3 regions of the Dongia rigui genome follow, and region 3 is predicted to be linked to each of the others. Evidence: riboswitches for the same ligand, from Rfam matches in the RefSeq annotation. Region 3 holds a riboswitch; each other region holds the start of a gene.

What was found. Region 3 has a riboswitch for S-adenosylmethionine ahead of SMD31_RS04985 (homoserine O-succinyltransferase). Riboswitches for the same ligand answer to the same signal wherever they lie in the genome.
Region 1: another riboswitch for S-adenosylmethionine. It lies ahead of SMD31_RS14045 (OsmC family protein); the one in region 3 lies ahead of SMD31_RS04985 (homoserine O-succinyltransferase).
Region 2: another riboswitch for S-adenosylmethionine. It lies ahead of metZ (O-succinylhomoserine sulfhydrylase); the one in region 3 lies ahead of SMD31_RS04985 (homoserine O-succinyltransferase).

The regions. Positions count from the first base shown of each region.
Region 1 covers NZ_JAXCLX010000002.1:545,990-552,394, reverse strand. The annotation lists gene pseI (pseudaminic acid synthase) at 1-751, shown strand, start outside; gene SMD31_RS14055 (MarR family winged helix-turn-helix transcriptional regulator) at 830-1,285, opposite strand; gene SMD31_RS14050 (enoyl-CoA hydratase/isomerase family protein) at 1,445-2,470, opposite strand; SAM riboswitch at 2,564-2,639, shown strand; gene SMD31_RS14045 (OsmC family protein) at 2,816-3,283, shown strand; gene SMD31_RS14040 (O-acetylhomoserine aminocarboxypropyltransferase/cysteine synthase family protein) at 3,308-4,621, shown strand; gene SMD31_RS14035 (hypothetical protein) at 4,743-4,961, shown strand; gene SMD31_RS14030 (hypothetical protein) at 4,980-5,198, shown strand; gene hemB (porphobilinogen synthase) at 5,286-6,320, shown strand.
Region 2 covers NZ_JAXCLX010000002.1:423,582-429,986, forward strand. The annotation lists gene ccrA (crotonyl-CoA carboxylase/reductase) at 1-852, opposite strand, end outside; gene SMD31_RS13495 (M48 family metallopeptidase) at 1,237-2,316, opposite strand; gene SMD31_RS13500 (YjgN family protein) at 2,471-3,655, opposite strand; SAM riboswitch at 3,809-3,883, shown strand; gene metZ (O-succinylhomoserine sulfhydrylase) at 3,930-5,150, shown strand; gene SMD31_RS13510 (GFA family protein) at 5,276-5,680, shown strand; gene SMD31_RS13515 (protein meaA) at 5,782-6,405, shown strand, end outside.
Region 3 covers NZ_JAXCLX010000001.1:1,101,791-1,108,195, reverse strand. The annotation lists gene SMD31_RS04985 (homoserine O-succinyltransferase) at 29-946, opposite strand; SAM riboswitch at 1,009-1,086, opposite strand; gene SMD31_RS04980 (hypothetical protein) at 1,241-1,606, opposite strand; gene SMD31_RS04975 (LysE family translocator) at 2,032-2,664, shown strand; gene SMD31_RS04970 (NAD-glutamate dehydrogenase) at 2,782-6,405, opposite strand, start outside.

The DNA.
Region 1 (6,405 bases), on a different contig from region 3:
CGAGCTTGGCATCGCCGTCTTCAGTTCGCCCTTCGATCATACGGCGGTCGACATGCTGGAGCAGTTGGGCGCGCCCGCCTACAAGATTGCGTCGCTCGAACTATGCGATATTCCGCTCATCCAGTATGTGGCGAGGACCGGCAAGCCGATGATCATGTCGACGGGCGCATCGGAGCTGGGCGAAATCGCGGATGCGGTCGCGGCGGCGCGTGGCGCCGGCTGCAAGGAACTGATCCTCCTCAAATGCACCAGCGGCTATCCGACCCCACCGGCCGAAAGCTATTTGAAGACCATTCCGCACCTCACCGACATGTTCGACTGCGTCGTCGGCCTGTCCGATCATACGATGGGGACCGCCGTTCCGGTCGCCGCGACCGCCTTGGGTTCGGCCCTGGTCGAGAAGCATTTCACCCTCGCCCGCGCCGATGGCGGCGTCGATTCCGCCTTCAGCCTGGAACCGGCCGAGCTGACGCAGATGATCAGCGACATCAACACGGCCTGGGCGGCGATGGGATCGGTGCATTACGGGCCTACCGCCTCTGAAGCCGGCATCCGGCCCCTGCGCCGCTCGCTCTATATCGTGAAGGATGTGAAGGCCGGCGATGTGATCGGGCCGGAGCATGTCCGCTCGATCCGGCCGGGCAAGGGCTTGGCACCGAAATACCTGCCAGACGTGGTGGGCCGCCGGGCGGCACGCGATCTGACGCGTGGCACAGCCGTCGACTGGACGATGCTGGCCGCCGCCAATTGAGTCGATCGCTGGCAAAAACAGAAGCGGCGCGGACCACCTGGGTGGCCGCGCCGTCTTCCTGAACCGGTAAAACGCCGCTTAGCGCGGCGCGTAATCCATCGAGGCGGCCCAGAAACGCTCGAGGCGGCGCAGGGTCAGATTGACCCCGTCCAACTCGCCGTCCTTGAAAGTCTCGCTGTTAAGGGCGTTCAAGTGCTTGTCGTACATCTCGTGCATCTTCTGCACGACGGCCAGGGCCTTTTCCGACAATTTCACATGAACCGCGCGGCGGTCATGGGGCGAACGCTCCTGAATAAGATAGCCGTTCTCGACCATCTTCTTCACGTTGTAGGAGACGTTTGAACCCAGGTAATAGCCCCGGTTGGTCAGTTCGCCAACGGACAGCACATCGCTGCCGATATTGAACAGGATCATGGCCTGGACGTTGTTGAGATCCCGGATGCCCTGTCGATCAAGATCCGCCTTGATCACTTCAAGACATTCGCGATGCAGGCGCTCAACCAGCGCGATCGTTTCCAAATAAGCTTTTTTCACCGCTAATCCCCAGTAGCGCAGCGCGCCCAACAATGGTCGCGAGTCGGTTTCAAGCTAGCTACCCATCGTAAAGCAATGGTTAATCAGACGCCAGTCCGGTCACACCCTATACATACATTTTCGCATCCTGCCGGGCGCTTAGGTAGGCCCTGCCCGCCTTCACCGGCCGGGGGCCACCCAATCTTTAACGCCCGGCATGGGGTCGAAATAGGCCTCTACGGTCGCCGCGGAAACACTGCCAAGGTCCGCCGGCTGCCATTTCGGCGCCCCGTCCTTGTCGACCAACTGGGCCCGGACGCCTTCAAAAAAGTCTGGCGCCACCATGAAATGCTGCACCAGGCGGAAGTCTGTCTTCAAGACCTCGGCCAAATCCTTGCCGCGCGAATTGGCGATGTGGGCGAAAGTGACCCGCAGGCTGGTCGGCGAATGGCTTTTGAGGGCCTTCAGGGTTTCGACCGCCCAGACATCGCGCCGGGCGCCGAGCACCGTCATGATCTCGTCCAGGGTCTTCAAACCGAAGACGGCCTCGATATTGGGCAGCATCTGCTCGATACCGGCGGTTTCGACCGGTAGACGTAGGTCATCGAGCTTGTCGATCGCAATCTCCCCCACCCGACCGCTACCGATAAAGTACTTGGTCAGGCCGACCCGCACCACGCCAGGCCCACGCAAAGCAAGGCCGATCAGCGCGAGGATCTGAGCCACCGCCGGTGAAGCGCGGTTGAGGAAATGCGCCGCGCCGACATCGGGAAAAAGGCCGATGCGGCATTCCGGCATGGCAAAGACGGTCTTATGCGTCACGACTGGGTGCGAGCAGTTGAGGGCGATCCCGGCGCCACCCCCCATGACGATCCCATCCATCACCGCGATGATCGGTTTCTTATAGGTCGCCAGTCGATAGTTGAGCGTGTATTCGCGCCGATAGAAATCCTCGAGCAAGCCCATATCGCCACGCAGCTTGGCTTCGCGCACGGCCTTCACGTCGCCGCCGGCACAGAACGCCTTGTCGCCGGCGCCGGTGATGATGATGGCCTTGATGTCGGCCCGCATTTCCCAGGCAGCAAGCTGGGCCGTCATGGCATCGATCATCTCCAGCGTCAGGGCATTCAATGCCTGCGGCCGGTTCAGCACGATGCGGCCATGGCCATTCTCGATGGAAAAGAGGACGTCTTGAAATGTGCTCATTGCGGGGAAGCCTGGAATTTGATCGGGCGGGTTTCATCGGACATGCGGCGGACGGCGTCAAGCCGCCTTGACATCAACGCCCGATCAGGACCATTCTCCGCCCGCGCCGATTTGAAGCTCAGCTTGCGGGCGCGTTAAAAATGCAGCTAAAGCGCGGTTCCGTAAAGGAAATCTCGTTTTAGCTGCCCGCCCGTCGATGACGCGGCGGGTTTTGTTTTTTTGGCTTGGTCCACCGCAAACGGACCCGCGGCATTTGAGGGGCAGCTTGCACCGCGTCACCAAAAGCTAAAGCGCTTCGATGCCATGGCCCCAGGCGGAACAGTAACCCTTGGAGGGACCATTGCGATGACGACCGAAACTGACACCACCCGTCACCGCCTGCAGGACGAGATCCGCCGCGAACCCGCGCGCGCGCAGATCACCCTGAAGGCGCGTGCCGGGACCGCCACCCAAACCGCCCGGCCGGAGGTCGACCACGTGCAGCGGGTGCTGGAAGCACTGGCCGGCAGCCTTGCCGCCACCTATCGGCGTTTTGCCGCGGCGCTCGACATCCCCCTCACCGATGTCGAGATCCGGGTCGAAGCGGGCCTCGATCTTAACGGTATTGCTGCGGCAGACGATGGTGTGCGGGCCGGTCCAAGTCATGTACGTGCGGAAGCACGCCTGACCAGCAGCGCAGACATCTACGACCTGGAGCGCCTGCGTATCACGATCGAGAGACACGATCCGATCCTGGATCTGCTACGCCACGCAACACCCACGCGACTTGAGATTTCCATAAACCTGCGGGACAGTAATCCACTCGCCGCCTGAAAAAATACACTTGGGAGAAGTATAATGACCGCCAGCAAACACCCTGAAACGATCGTGCTCCACGCCGGCCATCGCCGCGACGCGGCGACCAACTCGGTTGCCGTGCCGATCTATCAGACGACATCCTACCAGTTCGACGACAGCGCCCATGCAGCCGACCTCTTCGGCCTCAAGCGCTTCGGCAATATCTATACCCGCATCATGAACCCGACCACGGCGGTGCTCGAAGAGCGCCTTGCCGCACTCGAGGGCGGCGTCGCAGCACTCGCAGTCTCATCCGGCCAGGCCGCCTCGGCCTTCGCGATCCAGAACATCGCCAAAGCCGGCGACAACATCGTCTCCTCGACCGATCTCTATGGCGGCACCTGGAACCTTTTCGCCAACACGCTCAAAGACCAGGGCATTGAGGTGCGCTTCGTCGATCCGAAGGACCCGGAGGCCTTCGCCAAGGCGACGGATGCCAAGACCCGCGCCTATTATGCCGAGACGCTGCCCAACCCGAAGCTGCGCGTCTTCCCCATCAAGGAAGTCGCCGATATCGGCCGCAAGCTGGGCGTGCCGCTCATTATGGACAACACGGCAGCCCCGATCCTCAGCCGCCCCTTCGATCATGGTGCGGCCATCGTCGTCTATTCGACCACGAAATATATTGGCGGTCACGGCACCTCGATCGGCGGCGCCATCATTGATGGCGGCAATTTCGACTGGGAAGCCAATGCCGCGCGCTTCCCCGGCCTCAACCAGCCGGACCCCTCCTATCACGGCGCCGTCTGGACCCAGGCCGTGAAGCCCTTGGGCCCCATCGCCTATATCATCAAGGCGCGCGTCACCTTGCTGCGTGATCTTGGCTCGGCGATGAGCCCGTTCAATGCCTTCATGTTCATTCAAGGGCTGGAGACCCTGCCCTTGCGCATGCGCGAGCATGTGAAGAACGCGCAGGCGGTGACGGATTATCTCAACAGCCATCCGGCGGTGACCAAAGTCATCCATCCGAGCCTTGCCACCGGCGAGGACAAGCGCCGCGCCGACACCTATCTCAAGGGCGGCTACGGTGCCCTCGTCGGCTTCGAGATCAAGGGCGGCCTCGATGCCGGCCGCCGCTTCATCGACTCACTGAAGCTGCTCTACCACGTCGCCAATATCGGCGATGCGCGGAGCCTGGCGATCCATCCGGCCTCGACCACACACTCGCAGCTCTCGCCCGAAGAGCAGCTTTCGAGTGGTGTGTCCGATTCCTATGTCCGCCTCTCGATCGGCATTGAGCATATCGACGACATCCTCGCCGATATCGCCCAGGCCCTCGACGTGGCAAACGGCACAGCGAAGGCGGCCGAATAAGCCCAAAGTCGGCACCTGGACCGGCCTCCTGGCCGGTCCAGGCATTTGCAGGCCAACCGAATAGACTCGCTACTTGCGGGCTTTAGGCCCTATATGCGCGATCAACCCATGGGGTGCGATCATGCGCTACGACATCTATCGCCGCGACAACCTGATGCTGGTGTTCGAAACCGGCAAACAACCGACCGAAATGAACCTTACCAGCTGGAAAAGGCTGCATATCGGGGTCAACGGAGATGTTCTGGCCAATGGGACGAAGCCCATCAGCCAAATCGACCGGGAAATCTCGCAAAACGGCATGACGACGGTGCCGGTCAAACACGTCGCCCGCCAGACCTGATCGGGCGCAGGAGTGAATATGCTTTACGACATCTACCGGCGGAGCGCCGAATACATGGTCTTTCCCGCATCGACCCCGCCTACTAGCTTCGATGCCCGGCGGGACAAGTGGAAGATCCAGAAGGAAGCCGCCCCTGAGCGCCTGATCGTGGCGCTGGGCAAGCCCATGGCGCAGATAGAGGCGGATATCGCCAAGACCGGCTTCTCACTCATCCGCGACCGATTGCAGCGCGCCTAGCCTGCCGTCGGCTCTGCGGCGTGTCGTCCATTGCGCTTGAGGCTGGGGCGTTGTATCGGACGGTATCCCCTACCGATCGAGCCAGCCATGACCGAGCACAGCCATGACCGTCACGCCAAGCGTCAGCCTTTCGGCCAGTTTCCGCGTATTCGCCTGCGGCGCACGCGCCAGGAGGATTGGTCGCGCCGATTGGTGGCCGAGAATGCGCTGACGGTCAACGACCTGATCTGGCCGGTTTTCGTCAAGGAAGGCGGTCCGGCCCGTGAGGCTGTCCCCTCCATGCCGGGCGTCGATCGCCTCACCATCCCAGCGCTCCTCAAGGCCGCCGAAAAGGCGGCCAAGCTCGGCATCCCCGCCCTCGCCCTCTTTCCGGTCGTCCCGCGAGAGAAGAAATCGGCCGGCGCGGAGGAGGCCTTCCGCGCCGACAATCTGTGCAACCGTGCGGTGAAGGCGCTTAAAAAAGCCGTGCCGGAAATCGGCGTCATCTGCGATGTGGCGCTCGATCCCTATACCGATCACGGCCATGACGGGCTGATGCAGAACGACGTCATCCTCAATGACGAAACGATCGCGGTTCTCATTCGCCAGACCTTGGCGCAGGCCGAGGCCGGCGTCGATATCGCAGCCCCTTCCGACATGATGGATGGCCGCATCGGCCGCATCCGCGACGCCCTCGACGCCGCCGGCTTCGAACGCGTGAAGATCATGTCGTATGCCGCAAAATATGCGAGCGGCTTCTATGGTCCGTTCCGCGATGCGGTCGGCTCCAAATCCTCGCTCGGCAAGGGTGACAAGCGCACCTACCAGATGGACAGCGGCAATGGCGACGAGGCCGTGCGCGAATGCGCGCTTGATGTCGCGGAAGGCGCCGACATGCTGATGGTGAAACCCGGCCTCCCATATCTCGACATCGTCTGGCGCGTGAAGGAAGCCTTCAAGCTACCGACCTTCGCCTATCAGGTCTCTGGCGAATACGCGATGATCAAGGCCGCGGCGCAGAACGGCTGGCTCGACAATGACCGCGTCGTGATGGAAAGCCTGCTCTGCTTCAAGCGTGCTGGGGCGGACGGCATCCTCACTTACAGCGCCATCGAAGTGGCGGAGAAGCTGGCGAAGGCGTAGTGACGCCTGGCGCAAATATTATATCCGTCATGCCCGGGCTTGACCCGGGGATGACGAAGGCAGGACGCCGGGCATCTCCCTTTTG
Region 2 (6,405 bases), on a different contig from region 3:
GAGTTGGCCCCAGCAATCGAAATCATTGCGGTTGATGACGCCCTTGGCGCCCAGCGACATGACGAATTCGCGCTTCGATTCATCGGAGATGATGCCGATCGGGTTGGCACCGGCGGTGGCACAAAGCTGCACGGCCATGGAGCCGAGGCCGCCCGAGGCACCCCAGATGAGGACGTTATGGCCAGGCCGCAGGATGTGCGGGCGATGGCCGAACAGCATGCGATAGGCGGTGGCGAGGGTCAGCGTGTAGCAGGCGCTTTCTTCCCAGGTGAGATGCTTGGGGCGCTGCATCAACTGGCGGCCCTGGACCTTGCAGAACTGGGCGAAGGATCCGTCCGGCGTCTCATAGCCCCAGATGCGCTGGCTGGGCGAGAACATCGGATCGCCGCCATTGCATTCCTCGTCGTCGCCGTCGTCCTGGTTGCAATGAACCACGACTTCGTCGCCAACTTTCCAGCGCTTCACCTTGGAGCCGACGGCCCAGACGATGCCAGCGGCATCGGAGCCGGCGATGTGATATTCGGCCTTGTGGACGTCGAAGGGGGAGATCGGCTTGCCTAGGCCCGCCCAGACGCCGTTGTAATTGACACCCGCCGCCATCACCATGACGACGACTTCGTCCTGATCGGGCTGCGGTGTTTCGACGGCTTCGACCTGCATCGCGGTTTCCGGCGGACCATGACGGTCGCGGCGGATCGCCCAGGCATACATCTGCGGCGGCAGGTAGCCGAGCGGCGGGATCTCGCCGATTTCGTAGAGGGTCTTGCCGGTCACGGGGGCCGTTTTCGGCACGTCGGCCTTGCCGTCGCCCGCTTTCGGTTCAATCGCCACGATCTTCGCCGTCTCACTCATGATTCGTCTTCCCATCCTTTGCTGGCGCCGCCTGGTTCGCCTCTTATGGGCGATTTAGCCAATGCAGCATTAACACCAGTCTGCCTTCGCGGTTGCAGCACAGTCAAGAGTCGGATGATAGAAAAAGTCGTTAATGGCACAAAATCGGCACGAATATGCTCAGTTCACCGAAATATCATGGAATTATATTACAAATTGCGAAGGTGCGTTGCGGGAGGGAAGGGATTGGAAAGGCTGGGTTTTTGGCGGCATTGAGCCGACGCAGACAAACTCGTGGATGGTCGGCCTACGCCGAACATGACGCCTAGGGAATGGGCCGGAGGTTCAGGCTGAGTGCCGCACTTAAATTCCCGTCATGGTCGGCGTAGGCCGACCATCCACGAGTTACTTCACCTTGCAGACATCCTTTAGCGCCTGCCAGTCGGTGTCGGTCATGGCGGTGGCGCCGGCCGCGTCGGCTTTGGTGTAGTCGGCGCGTTCTGAGAGGCCCGGATGGCTGGCGAGCCAGTCGGGGATGAGGCTGTCGCCGTCCTTCTCGAACTTGTCCTTCATCACCTTGAAGAACTCCGCCATGCCATCGGCGCGGAGGCCCGCATTCTTGAGGAGTTCGAGGCCGCGGATATCGGCTTCATGTTCCATCTTCCTGGAATAGGACATGACGGTGAGGAGGGTCGCGATATCGCCCACCGACGAGCCGCCGAGGATGATGCTGACCGTGGCACTGATGCCGAGATTGCTGATGGCGCTTTGCGTCGGGTGGCGGAGATCGAGATGGCCAATTTCATGCGCTACCACGCCGGAGACCATGTCGGGTGAGGTGGCGAGGTCGATGAGGCCGCTGGTCACCATGACATGATCGCCGGGAAGGGCGAAGGCATTGGGCAGCTTGATGTCGACCACGTCGATGGTGATGCCGTCCTGCTGCTTTCCTGCATCCCGCTGCAATTGGGGTGGTGCGAGGCGATCGACCAGCTTGCGCAAGGCGGCATTGCCGGCCGGCGCCTTGCAGATGGTGAGGTTCTTGTTAAGCGCCGTGTAGATATGGGCGCCGAGTTTCTTCTCCCAGGCTTTCGGCACATAGCGCGCGAGATAGGCACTGCCGTCGCGCCAGGCGAAATAGCAGCCGGTGGCGATGACGAGGCCGGCCAGCGTCCAGGCCAAGCCAACGGTCCAACCGCGCTTGATGGCCTGGGCGCGCCATTGCTTGAGATGCGGATTCTCATCGAGGAGTTGCTGACGTGCGGGTGAGTCATGGAGCATCAGGCGCGGTGCAGGATCGCTCAGCCGTCCGAAATTGATGGCGCCCGTGACCTTGTTGCTGTCAATCACGCGCATATCAGCCACGGGCCAGCGCGCGAGATCAGGCCGTTCCGACGTCGCGATGACGAGCATGTCGCCCATGGAGCTGACGGTCACGCGATGGGCCGCGGCGGTGAGGCCGTCGTAATAGCGGTCTTCGGGCAAGGTGGTCCTCGTGTTTTGCCTAACCCTATCCTCGCCCCCGTCGGGGGAGAGGGTCGGGTGAGGGGATGGTCGGTCAGGCCCGGTCTAGCGCCCCCCACCCCAACCCTCTCCCCGCTATCGCGGGGCGAGGGGGTGCTGCGCCATTCCGGTTCAACTACAGAATGCCCGGGTCGAATGCCTCCAGCAGGCCTTCGCCGAATTTGGGCCGCGGCAGTTCAGCGCGGGTTATTTCCGAGCCGTCGATTTCGCCGATAATCTCGACATTCCGGCAGATGAACAACATGGTGCGGTGAATGGCAATCGGCAAGCCCAGGCCCAAGGTGAGGACGATGATGAGCAGATTGACCAGATAGCGCCCGATGAAGCGACCAATGGTGATGGAGGTCGAGAATTGCAGCCCGCCGAGTGTCAATTTGTTGGCGACTTCCCGCAGCAGCGCGACGTAATAAGCAGCGTAGGCAATGATCGCGATGACGATAACCGCCAAATAACCTCCTAAGACAATGGCATAGAGCGCCCCCATTGCCGCCGCGTATTCGCCGGTGTGTACGCGGTCTTGCGGATTCTCGATTGGCGTGAAGATTTCTTGTAGCGCGTCACCGTAGTGATCCATCAGAAAACGGTACCCCAAATAGCCAATCAACCCCATAACGGCATAGCTGACGACGGCACCCAGCAGGTACGGGACATAAAGTGCGCGCGACGAACTCTGAATGCTGGCCTTGGCGTCGCCGAAGTAGGAGTTGTTGAGGCGATCATCCAGCAGGCGCATCTGCGCCCAGGGCCAGGCCAAGGTCAGGGACAAAAGCGAGAGGATCGAAAACCACATTGCCTTGAATCCCCAGGCCCAGGCCGACCCAGTCATGCCGCCGCTAATACCCCGCCACAAGGTCCGCGTCAGGCGATAGCGCTGCGCCGCATATTGCGCGACGAAGGTGAGGTAAACGATGAAGACGCCAAAGATCCATTGCGCGGCAAAATGAAACATCGATCCCGGCTCAAGGACGATGTGCAAGGCGGTGATGCCTATATTGGCGATGACAAATGCCACCATGACGATAATGAAGCCGACGAAGAGCTCGCCGCCGGTGCCGGTATATTCAAACCGGTCGCCGGCAAGGCTGGTATGGGACCAGAGATAGCGGCGGATGCGCGTCTTGCCCCAGAAGCGCCAGATGCTGAGGGTCAGGATCGTGAGCAGGATGTTCTTGATGAAGATCCAATAGAGTTCGCCGAGGCGTCCGTCATAGACGAAATGGGTGCGTTGCTGCTCCGCCGGGCGGCGGCCAAAGCCGGTTTCCGGTGCCGGTTGGCCGGCACCCGCTGCGATGTCGCTCATCAATTTCCCCCATCAATCAAAGCCATTCAGTACGCTTATTGATAGTGGAGCCGCCATGCCCGGACAAGGGTTTGCGCCGTCAGGAACGCGTGACGCGCCGCTTGACAGGCCGGGGCTTCCATGGCTTAAAAGGCGCCGACGCGCTGGCGATTGCTGGTGCTCCGTGGTGATTTGTGCCGGATTGCGGCCACGTTAAATCAAACGCTAAAAGGTCCAGGAAAGCGATCATTCGCCCAACCTCGGCCTTCTTCGGTCGAGGTTTTTTTGTGCCTAAATGGTAGGCATCTGCGAGGCGATGATGACGGTGAAGCGGGAAATCAAGAAGAGCTGGCGGCCGGCGACGACGCTGGTCCATGCCGGCCAGCTCCGGAGCCAGTTCAAGGAAACGGCCGAGACGATCTACATGTCGTCCGGCTATGTCTATGAAAGTGCGGAAGAGGCCGAGGCGGCGTTCGACAACAGCCAGCCGCGCTTCGTCTATTCGCGCTTCGGCAACCCCACCGTCTCGATGTTTGAAGGCCGCATGGCAGCCCTTGAGGGCGCCGAAGCTGCGCGCGCCACGTCGTCCGGCATGGCCGCCGTGTTTGCGGCGCTTGCCAGCCTGGTGAAGGCCGGCGACCGCATCGTTGCCTCCGACGCGCTCTTTGGTTCGTGCCAGTTCATCCTGGCCGAGATCCTGCCGAAATGGGGCGTCGAGACCGTCTTTGTCGATGGGCGCGAGATTGCGCAGTGGCAACAGGCGCTCTCCAAGCCGACCAAGGCCGTGTTCCTGGAAAGCCCCAGCAATCCCGGCCTGCGCCTAGTCGACCTCAAGGCGGTGGCCGACCTTGCCCATAAGGCAGGTGCTACTGTGGTGGTCGACAATGTGTTTGCAACCCCACTGCTGCAGCAGCCGCTGACGCTGGGCGCCGACGTCGTCGTCTATTCGGCGACCAAGCATATCGACGGGCAGGGGCGGTGCCTGGGTGGTGTGATCCTAGGCAGCGAGAAATACATCAACGAGACGCTGCAGCCCTTCATCCGGCATACCGGCCCCAGCCTCAGCCCGATGAATGCGTGGATCCTGCTGAAAGGTCTGGAGACGCTGGATCTGCGCGTCACCAAGCAATGCGATAGCGCGCTTAAAATCGCGCAGGCTTTGAAGGGGCACAACAAGCTTGCCGATGTCAGCTATCCGACGCTGGAGGGCTTTGCCCAGGCCGAGCTCGCGCGGCGGCAGATGAGCGCCGGCGGCACCATGCTGTCGCTGACCCTTGCCGGCGGCAAGAAGGAGGCGTTCAAGTTCCTCAATGCCTTGGAGCTGGTGCTGATCTCCAACAATCTCGGCGATTCAAAATCGCTCGCCACCCATCCGGCGACGACCACGCATCAACGGCTGACGCCGGAGCTGAAGGAGATCCAGGGTATCACGCCAGGCCTCATCCGCCTCTCGGTCGGGCTGGAGCACCCGGACGATCTCATCGACGACGTGCTCTCGGCGTTGAAGGCGATTTGAGCGCTCTCTGATAGAGTGGATGCCCGGCCAGGCGGGCCAACGCTGGGCCCGGGCATGGCGCGTCTATATAATGCCGTCATCCCCGGGCTTGACCCGGGGATCCACCATTGCCGATGGTTCGCACGATGCGTCATTTGACCGGTCAATGCCTCTGCGGCACGTTGCGCTATCGCTTCGACCCCACGGGCGCCGTCACCGATTACTGTCATTGCAAGATGTGCCAGCGCTGGAGCGGGGCGCCGGTCACGGCCTGGGCCCAGGTGCCGGCCGACCAGTTCGAGATCACGCTGGGCCAATCCAAGGCCTTCCGCTCATCGCCGCGCGGCGTTCGCCATTTCTGCCCGGATTGCGGCGCGGCGGTGTTCATGAGCGATCCGGAAGGCAACAGCATCGGCATCATGCTGGGGACGGTCGATGACCCCTCAAGCCTTGCGCCCACAGGTCACGGCTGGACCACGGATCAGATATCCTGGCTCAAGATCGACGACCACCTGCCGCGCTGGGAGCGGGACGCGCCCTACGACCGCTAATAATATTACAAATCTGTGGCCTCTTTGGGCCTGATCTTGCGTGACGTGGCAGAACCCTTCTATATTGCAACGCACAAAAACAAGTTCGGGTGGGAGTGACCATGAGTGCGGCGCCGAAGAAAGAGCAGCCCTGGCTTTTCAGGACCTATTCCGGGCATAGCTCGGCCAAGGCCTCGAACGAGCTTTACCGCACCAATCTGACGCGCGGGCAGACGGGGCTCAGCGTCGCATTCGATCTGCCGACACAGACCGGCTACGATTCCGACCATCCGCTGGCCAAGGGCGAGGTGGGGAAGGTCGGCGTGCCGATCAGCCATCTCGGTGACATGACGGCGCTGTTCGACGGCCTGCCTTTGGCCGAGATGAACACCTCGATGACGATCAATGCGACGGCGCCCTGGCTGCTGGCGCTCTATATCGCCGCGGCCGAACGCCAAGGCGCGCCGCGGGCAGCCCTCCAGGGCACGGTGCAGAACGACATCATCAAGGAATACCTGTCGCGCGGGACCTATATCTTTCCGCCCGAGCCGTCCTTGCGGCTGATTACCGATGTCATCAGCTTCACCTATCGCGAGGTTCCGAAATGGAACCCGACCAATGTCTGCTCCTATCACCTGCAGGAAGCGGGGGCGACGCCGGTGCAGGAACTGGCCTATGCGCTGGCCACGGCCATCGCCGTGCTCGATCATGTGAAGGCATCGGGCCAAGTGCCGGCGGCGGATTTC
Region 3 (6,405 bases):
AGGGCCTGGGGGAGCCCCTGGGCCGACCCTATTCGCCGACCTTCTCGATCTCGAACGGGGTGGTCTGGTAGATCTCGTTGATCCAGTTCGAGAAAAAGAGGTGGGCGTGCGGGCGCCAGCGGTTGAGCGGCGCCTTGGTCGGATCATCGCTCGGGAAATAGCCGTGCGGCAGCTTGATGGGGACCTGGGCCGCGACGTCGCGCGCATACTCGTCGCCCAGCGACGTCGCGTCATATTCCATGTGATCGAGCACATAGAGACGGCGCGTGCCACGGCTCTGGGCGATGCACACACCCTTCTCGTCGGAATAGGCCAGCACATCGACGTCCGGGCAGGCGGCCACATCTGCGGTCCTGATCTCGGCCCAGCGCGAAATCGGAATCACGAAATCGTCCGAGAAGCCGATGAGGAAAGGTGACGACGGCTTCATGATCTTCTGGGCGTAGACGCCGAAGGCCTTTTCGGCGAGCTGATGCTTCGGCACGCCGTGAAAATGATAGAGTGCCGCCATGGCACCCCAGCAGACATTGATGGTCGAATGCGCGTTGGTCGTGGTCCAGTCGAAGATCTGCTGCATCTCCGGCCAATAGGTCACGTCCTCATAGGGGATGGTCTCGACCGGCGTGCCTGTGATGATGAAGCCGTCGAACTTGCGGTGCCGTGCATCCTCCCAGGTCTGATAGAAGGTGCGCAGATGGTCTTCGGCCGTGTTCTTGGAGGCATGGTTGCCGACGCGGACCAGCGAAAGCTCGATCTGCAGCGGCGTGGCGCCCAGCAGGCGCGCGATCTGCAGCTCTGTCTTGATCTTGTTCGGCATCAGGTTGAGGAGGCCGATCTGCAGCGGGCGGATGTCCTGGCGGATCGCCGCCGTCTCGGTCATCACGCGCACGCCCTCGTTCTGGAGGGCGCGGAAGGCTGGTAGCTTATCGGCAATCTTGATCGGCATGTGCGGTCACCCAAAAATCGGCAAATGGCTCGCCGGGGCCCGCAGCCTTGGGATTCCAAATCTAGAAACCTCAGGCGGCCCTTTAGCGAGTTTTTTTACGTGGCTGCAAGCCGGCCGGCCAAATCACCACGGAATGGCCCTATTTAACCGATCCGGTGCCCCAGCTACAATACGATTTATCGGGCCTTGAACGCGGTGCTGGGTGGCGCTTTGCGCATGTTGCGGGGCATTTTGCCGCATAAAGGGCGAAACTGCCCGGCTGGTGGCAGGCCCCAGCTGGCGAAGTGGGGCGGCCTAGTTGGCCATTCGCAGCTTGAGCCAGCTGGTCAGCTCGAAATAGTACTGTGTCGTCTGTCCCCCGCGCTCCCAGACAACGGCTAAAACGTACTTGTCGTCAGCACGCGAAATCAGCTTAAAGGAGCGGTAGTCACCTTTCTGCTGGCGCTCATACACATAAGATGCCGCCTCGTGAATAATATCGGCATTCGCATTGGAAAGTGGTGGTAGAAGCGGCTGCTCTATTCTGTGGCCATCGCCGCCTTTGAACTCGAGGTTCGCCTTCTTGGCGCTGCCATCGACAGCGCGCAGGACGGCGTCCATGAATGCGCGGCAGACTTCTTCACCCTTCTCCCCCAGCTCGACTGGCCGGCCGGCGTCCATGCTGACGCGATTGGGTTCGACCAGTACGTCACAGGCGACGACGTCGCCACCACTGCGAGCATTGGCGGATACAATGGTTGGTGGGGCCCATAACCACAAGGCGACCAAGAACGTTCGAAGCGGCAAACACTTCACTGGCGGATATCCATGAGTTGACAGCGTCAACGTAATGTAGCTGCAAGATCGCAGAACTTCACGTATAAAGAGATTTGATGCTATCTCGCGTCGCTCAGGCGGCTGCTCTCGTTGCCAATGGCCTACAGCTTTGTTGAAGGAGCCGGGTAAGCGAGAACTCTCTTTTGTCATGCCCCGCGCAGGCGGGGCATCCACGAGTTCCTGTGCTGCCTGAAGAAAGCAACTCGTGGATCCCCCGGCCAAGCCGGGGGATGACAGTTTCAGTTAGTAGCAATGACGGAGGAGCCATCGTGACCGATTTCATGTCCATCCTGGCCATCATGGCGGCGATGCTGATCGGGGCGATTTCGCCGGGGCCGAGCTTCCTGCTGGTGGCGCGCACCTCGCTGTCGCAGTCGCGGCCGCATGGCCTGGCGGCGGCGCTCGGCATGGGGGTGGGCGGCATGGTGCTGGCGACACTGGCGGTCGTCGGCCTGCAGGCGCTCTTCATGCAAGTTGGCTGGCTCTATATCGGCTTCAAGATCGGCGGCGGCGCCTATCTGGTTTATCTAGGCTTCTGCCTGTGGCGCGGCGCCAAGGAACCGCTGGCGGCGGCGACCGAGATGGCGGGCGGCAACCGCAGCCTGTTCCGGACCTTCCTGCTGTCGCTGGCAACGCAGCTCAGCAACCCCAAGACGGTGATCTTCTATTCCAGCGTGTTTGCGGCCCTGCTGCCGGCCCAGCCCTCGCTCACCCTCATCCTCGCCTTGCCTTTCGTGCTGTTCCTCATCGAAGGCGGCTGGTACAGCGCGGTGGCGCTCGCTTTCTCGACGGCGAAGCCACGCGCCGCCTATTTGAGCTTCAAGGCCTGGATCGACCGCGCCGCCGGCGCCGTGATGGCATCCTTGGGCCTGCGGCTGATTTTTGGCGGTGTGAAGGTTTGAGGCGAGCGCTCCACACCCTCTTCGGTCATCCCCGGGCTTGACCCGGGGATCCACTGATTGCCCTGAGAGAGTGGATGCCCGGGTCAAGCCCGGGCATGACGGTTTTGAAGAGAGCGGTCAGTCCAACAAGCTCCGCAACGCGCGGTTGGCCACGGCCAGCATGGCAAGTTCGAGCTTTGCTGTCTGGCGGAGATCATTGAAAAGCGCTTCGGCGCGCGGCAGGGCCCCGGAGCGGCCGGCTTTCCAACCCTCGATCGCCTTTTCGCCGGTCTGTGCCAGATCGTTGGCAAGGACCGCGCCGGTGAGGTCGCGCTGGTGGGTGTTGAGATCGTCGATGATCGCGAACACCGCCAGGCGCTGCCAGTGGCTGTCGCCGATGAGGCCCTTGGCGCCGTTCCGCAGCCAGTCGATGTTGAACTGGTCGCCGATGGCGAAATAGGTCGCCGCCACGTCCTCGACCTTGATCTTGGTCTGCGCCGCGATCTTCACCACGTCGAGAATGGTGCCGAGCGAAGCGAGCTGCGAGATGCGGCGCGCCAGGGCCTCCGGCACGCCGGCCGATTGCAAGGCCCCTTGGCGCTTCTGGTTGGCCGCCTGGTCGGCGCCAGAGACGATCTTCGGGAGTGCCGCTTCGATGGCGGCAATGCCCGGGGCGCTGCCGGCGATGTTGGCGGCGATGTCGAGCGGGTGCTCGCCATTGCGCAGGAACCACAGGGTCGCGGCTTCGGCCAAACGGTTGATCTCGATCAGCATCGAAGTCTGGACGCTGGCCGAGACCTTGTTGTCGAGCGCCTGGATCGCCGCCCACATGTCGCGCAATTTGAAGGCACCGCGCGTGATGGCATAGGCGCGGGTGATGGCGGAGGCCGACTGCCCGGTCTTTTCCTTGGTCACATGGATGAAGGTGGCACCCATCCGGTTGACGAGGCTGTTGGTGACCACGGTCGAGATGATCTCGCGCCGCAGGCGGTGCTTGGCAATGAGCGGCTGATAGCCTTCCTGCAGCTTCTTGGGAAAGTAGGTGACGAGGTCGTCGGCGAGTTGCGGATCGTCGGGAAGATCCGAGGGCAGCAGCTCGTCATAGAGCGCCATCTTGGAATAAGCGAGCAGCACGGCGCTTTCCGATCGGGTGAGGCCGATGCGCTGTGTCAGGCGGTGGCGCATGGTCTCGTCATCGGGCAGGAACTCGATGGCGCGGTCGAGCCGGCCGGCGCGCTCCAATCCGCGCATGAACCGGCCCTGCTGGTCGAGGAGCGTATAGCTCTGCGCCTCGGCCACTGAGAGCGCCTGGGATTGCAGGTAGTTGTCGCGCAAGACCAGGGCGCCAACCTCGTCGGTCATTTCAGCGAGCAGCTTGTCGCGCTGCTTCAGTGTCAGATCGCCCGCCGCCACCGCCTCGTTGATGAGGATCTTGATATTGACCTCGTGATCCGAGGTGTCGACGCCGGCGGAATTGTCGACGGCATCGGTGTTGAGGCGCTTGCCGGTGAGGGCCGCCTCGACACGGCCGCGCTGAGTGCAACCCAGATTGGCGCCCTCGCCGATGACACGGGCCCTGAGATCCGCGGCATTGATGCGCACGGCGTCATTGGCGCGGTCGCCGACATCGGCATGGGTCTCGTCGCTCGATTTCACATAGGTGCCGATGCCGCCGAAGAACAGCAGGTCGATCTCGGCCTTCAAGAGCAGCTGGATGAGCTCGTTGGGCGTCACCTGGTCCTGGGTGAAGCCGAAACGCTGCTTCACCTCAGGCGTCAGTTTGATCGACTTCGCCTTGCGCTCGAAGATGCCGCCGCCGGCGGAGATGATCTTGGCATCATAATCGTTCCAGCCCGAGCGCGGCAGGTTGAAGAGGCGCTGGCGCTCGGCAAAGCTCTTCTTCACGTCCGGGTTGGGGTCGAGGAAGATGTGCATGTGGTTGAAGGCGGCAACGAGCTTGGTGTGCTCGGACAGCAGCATGCCGTTGCCGAACACGTCGCCCGACATGTCGCCGACGCCCACACAGGTGAAGTCGACATTCTGGATGTCGTGGTCGAACTCGCGGAAATGGCGCTTGACGCATTCCCAGGCGCCGCGTGCCGTAATGCCCATCTTCTTGTGGTCGTAGCCGGCCGAACCGCCCGAGGCAAAGGCATCGTCGAGCCAGAAGCCATAATCGCGCGAGACCGAATTGGCGATGTCGGAGAAGGTCGCCGTGCCCTTGTCGGCGGCGACGACCAGATAGGGGTCGTCGCCGTCATGGCGCACGACCTTGAGGGGCGGTTTCACCGCGCCGCCCACCAGATTGTCGGTGATGTCGAGGAGGCCGCGCATCAAGGTCTTGTAGCAATGCACGACCTCGGCCATCACGGCGTCGCGGTCGCCCTGGACCGGGCGCTTCACCACGAAGCCGCCTTTGGAACCCACCGGCACGATGACGGCGTTCTTCACCATCTGGGCCTTCATGAGGCCCAGGATCTCGGTGCGGAAATCCTCGCGCCGATCCGACCAGCGGATGCCGCCGCGGGCAACCTTGCCACCGCGCAGGTGGATGGCTTCGGCGCGCGGGCTGTAGACGAAGACCTCGACCAGCGGTCGTGGCAGCGGCAGCTCCTCGATCTTTGCGGAATCGAGCTTGAAGGAGACGTATTCCTTGGGCCCGCCATCCGCCGCCGGCTGGTAGAAATTGGTGCGCAAGGTCGATTGCACCGCGTTCAAATAGCGCCGCAGAATCCGGTCCTCGTCGAGATTGACGACGGCATCGAGCTTCTGGCCGATCTTCTCGACGATCTGCGCCGATTTCTCGTCCCGCTGATCGCCGAAAGCCGGGTCGTTGCGCACGTGGAACAGCTGCACGATGTTGCGCGTGATGCCTGGATTGGCATTAAGAGTCGCTTCCATATAGGCTTGGCTGAAGGCGATCGCCGCCTGGCGCAGATATTTGCAATAGGCGCGGACCAAAGTGATGTCGCGCCAACCCAGGCCCGCCGTGATGACCAGGCGATTGAAGCCGTCATCCTCCATCTGCCCGTCCCAGATCTTGGCATAGGCTTCATGGAACTTGTCGCGGATGGCGGCGATGTCGACCTCGCGCCCGTCGGCCGTGACCATGGTGAAGGCGTGAATCCAGATCGGCTGCTCCTGGCCGACCGGACGCACGTCGAACGGATTTTCGCTGATGACCTTGAGGCCGAAATTCTCCAGCGAGGGCAGCACGTTGGAAAGTGCAATCTTGTCGCCGGATTTATAGAGCTTCAAATGCAGCTCGTTCGAACCGGCCTCGACCGGGCGGTAGAGGTTGATCGCGGTCTTGTTGAATTTGAGCGCTTCCTCGACGCGGTCGATATCGCTGACTGCGGCATGGGCATTGAAGTATTCCTCGAAGCCCAGCGGGAAGGCGTCGCCATAGCGGCGCTGCAGGGCGAGGCCCTCGGCTTCGCCCTTGGCCTCAATGAGCGCATCCTTCAGATGGTCGGCCCAGGAGCGGCAGGCATCGGCCACCAGCTGTTCCAGTTCCTTGACGTCATAGGGCGGAATCTCACCCGGCTTGGTGGCGATGATGAGATGGACGCGCGCCAGCGGACTGTCGGTCAGATGGACGAAATAGTTGGAGACGCGACCGTTGAACGCCTTGCAGAGGATGTTCTGGATGCGCTGCCGCAGCTCCGTGGTCTGCCAGTCGCGCGGCAGGTAGACGAAACAGGAGACGAACCGTTCATAAGGATCGCGCCGCACGAACAGGGCGACACGCTGGCGGTCCTG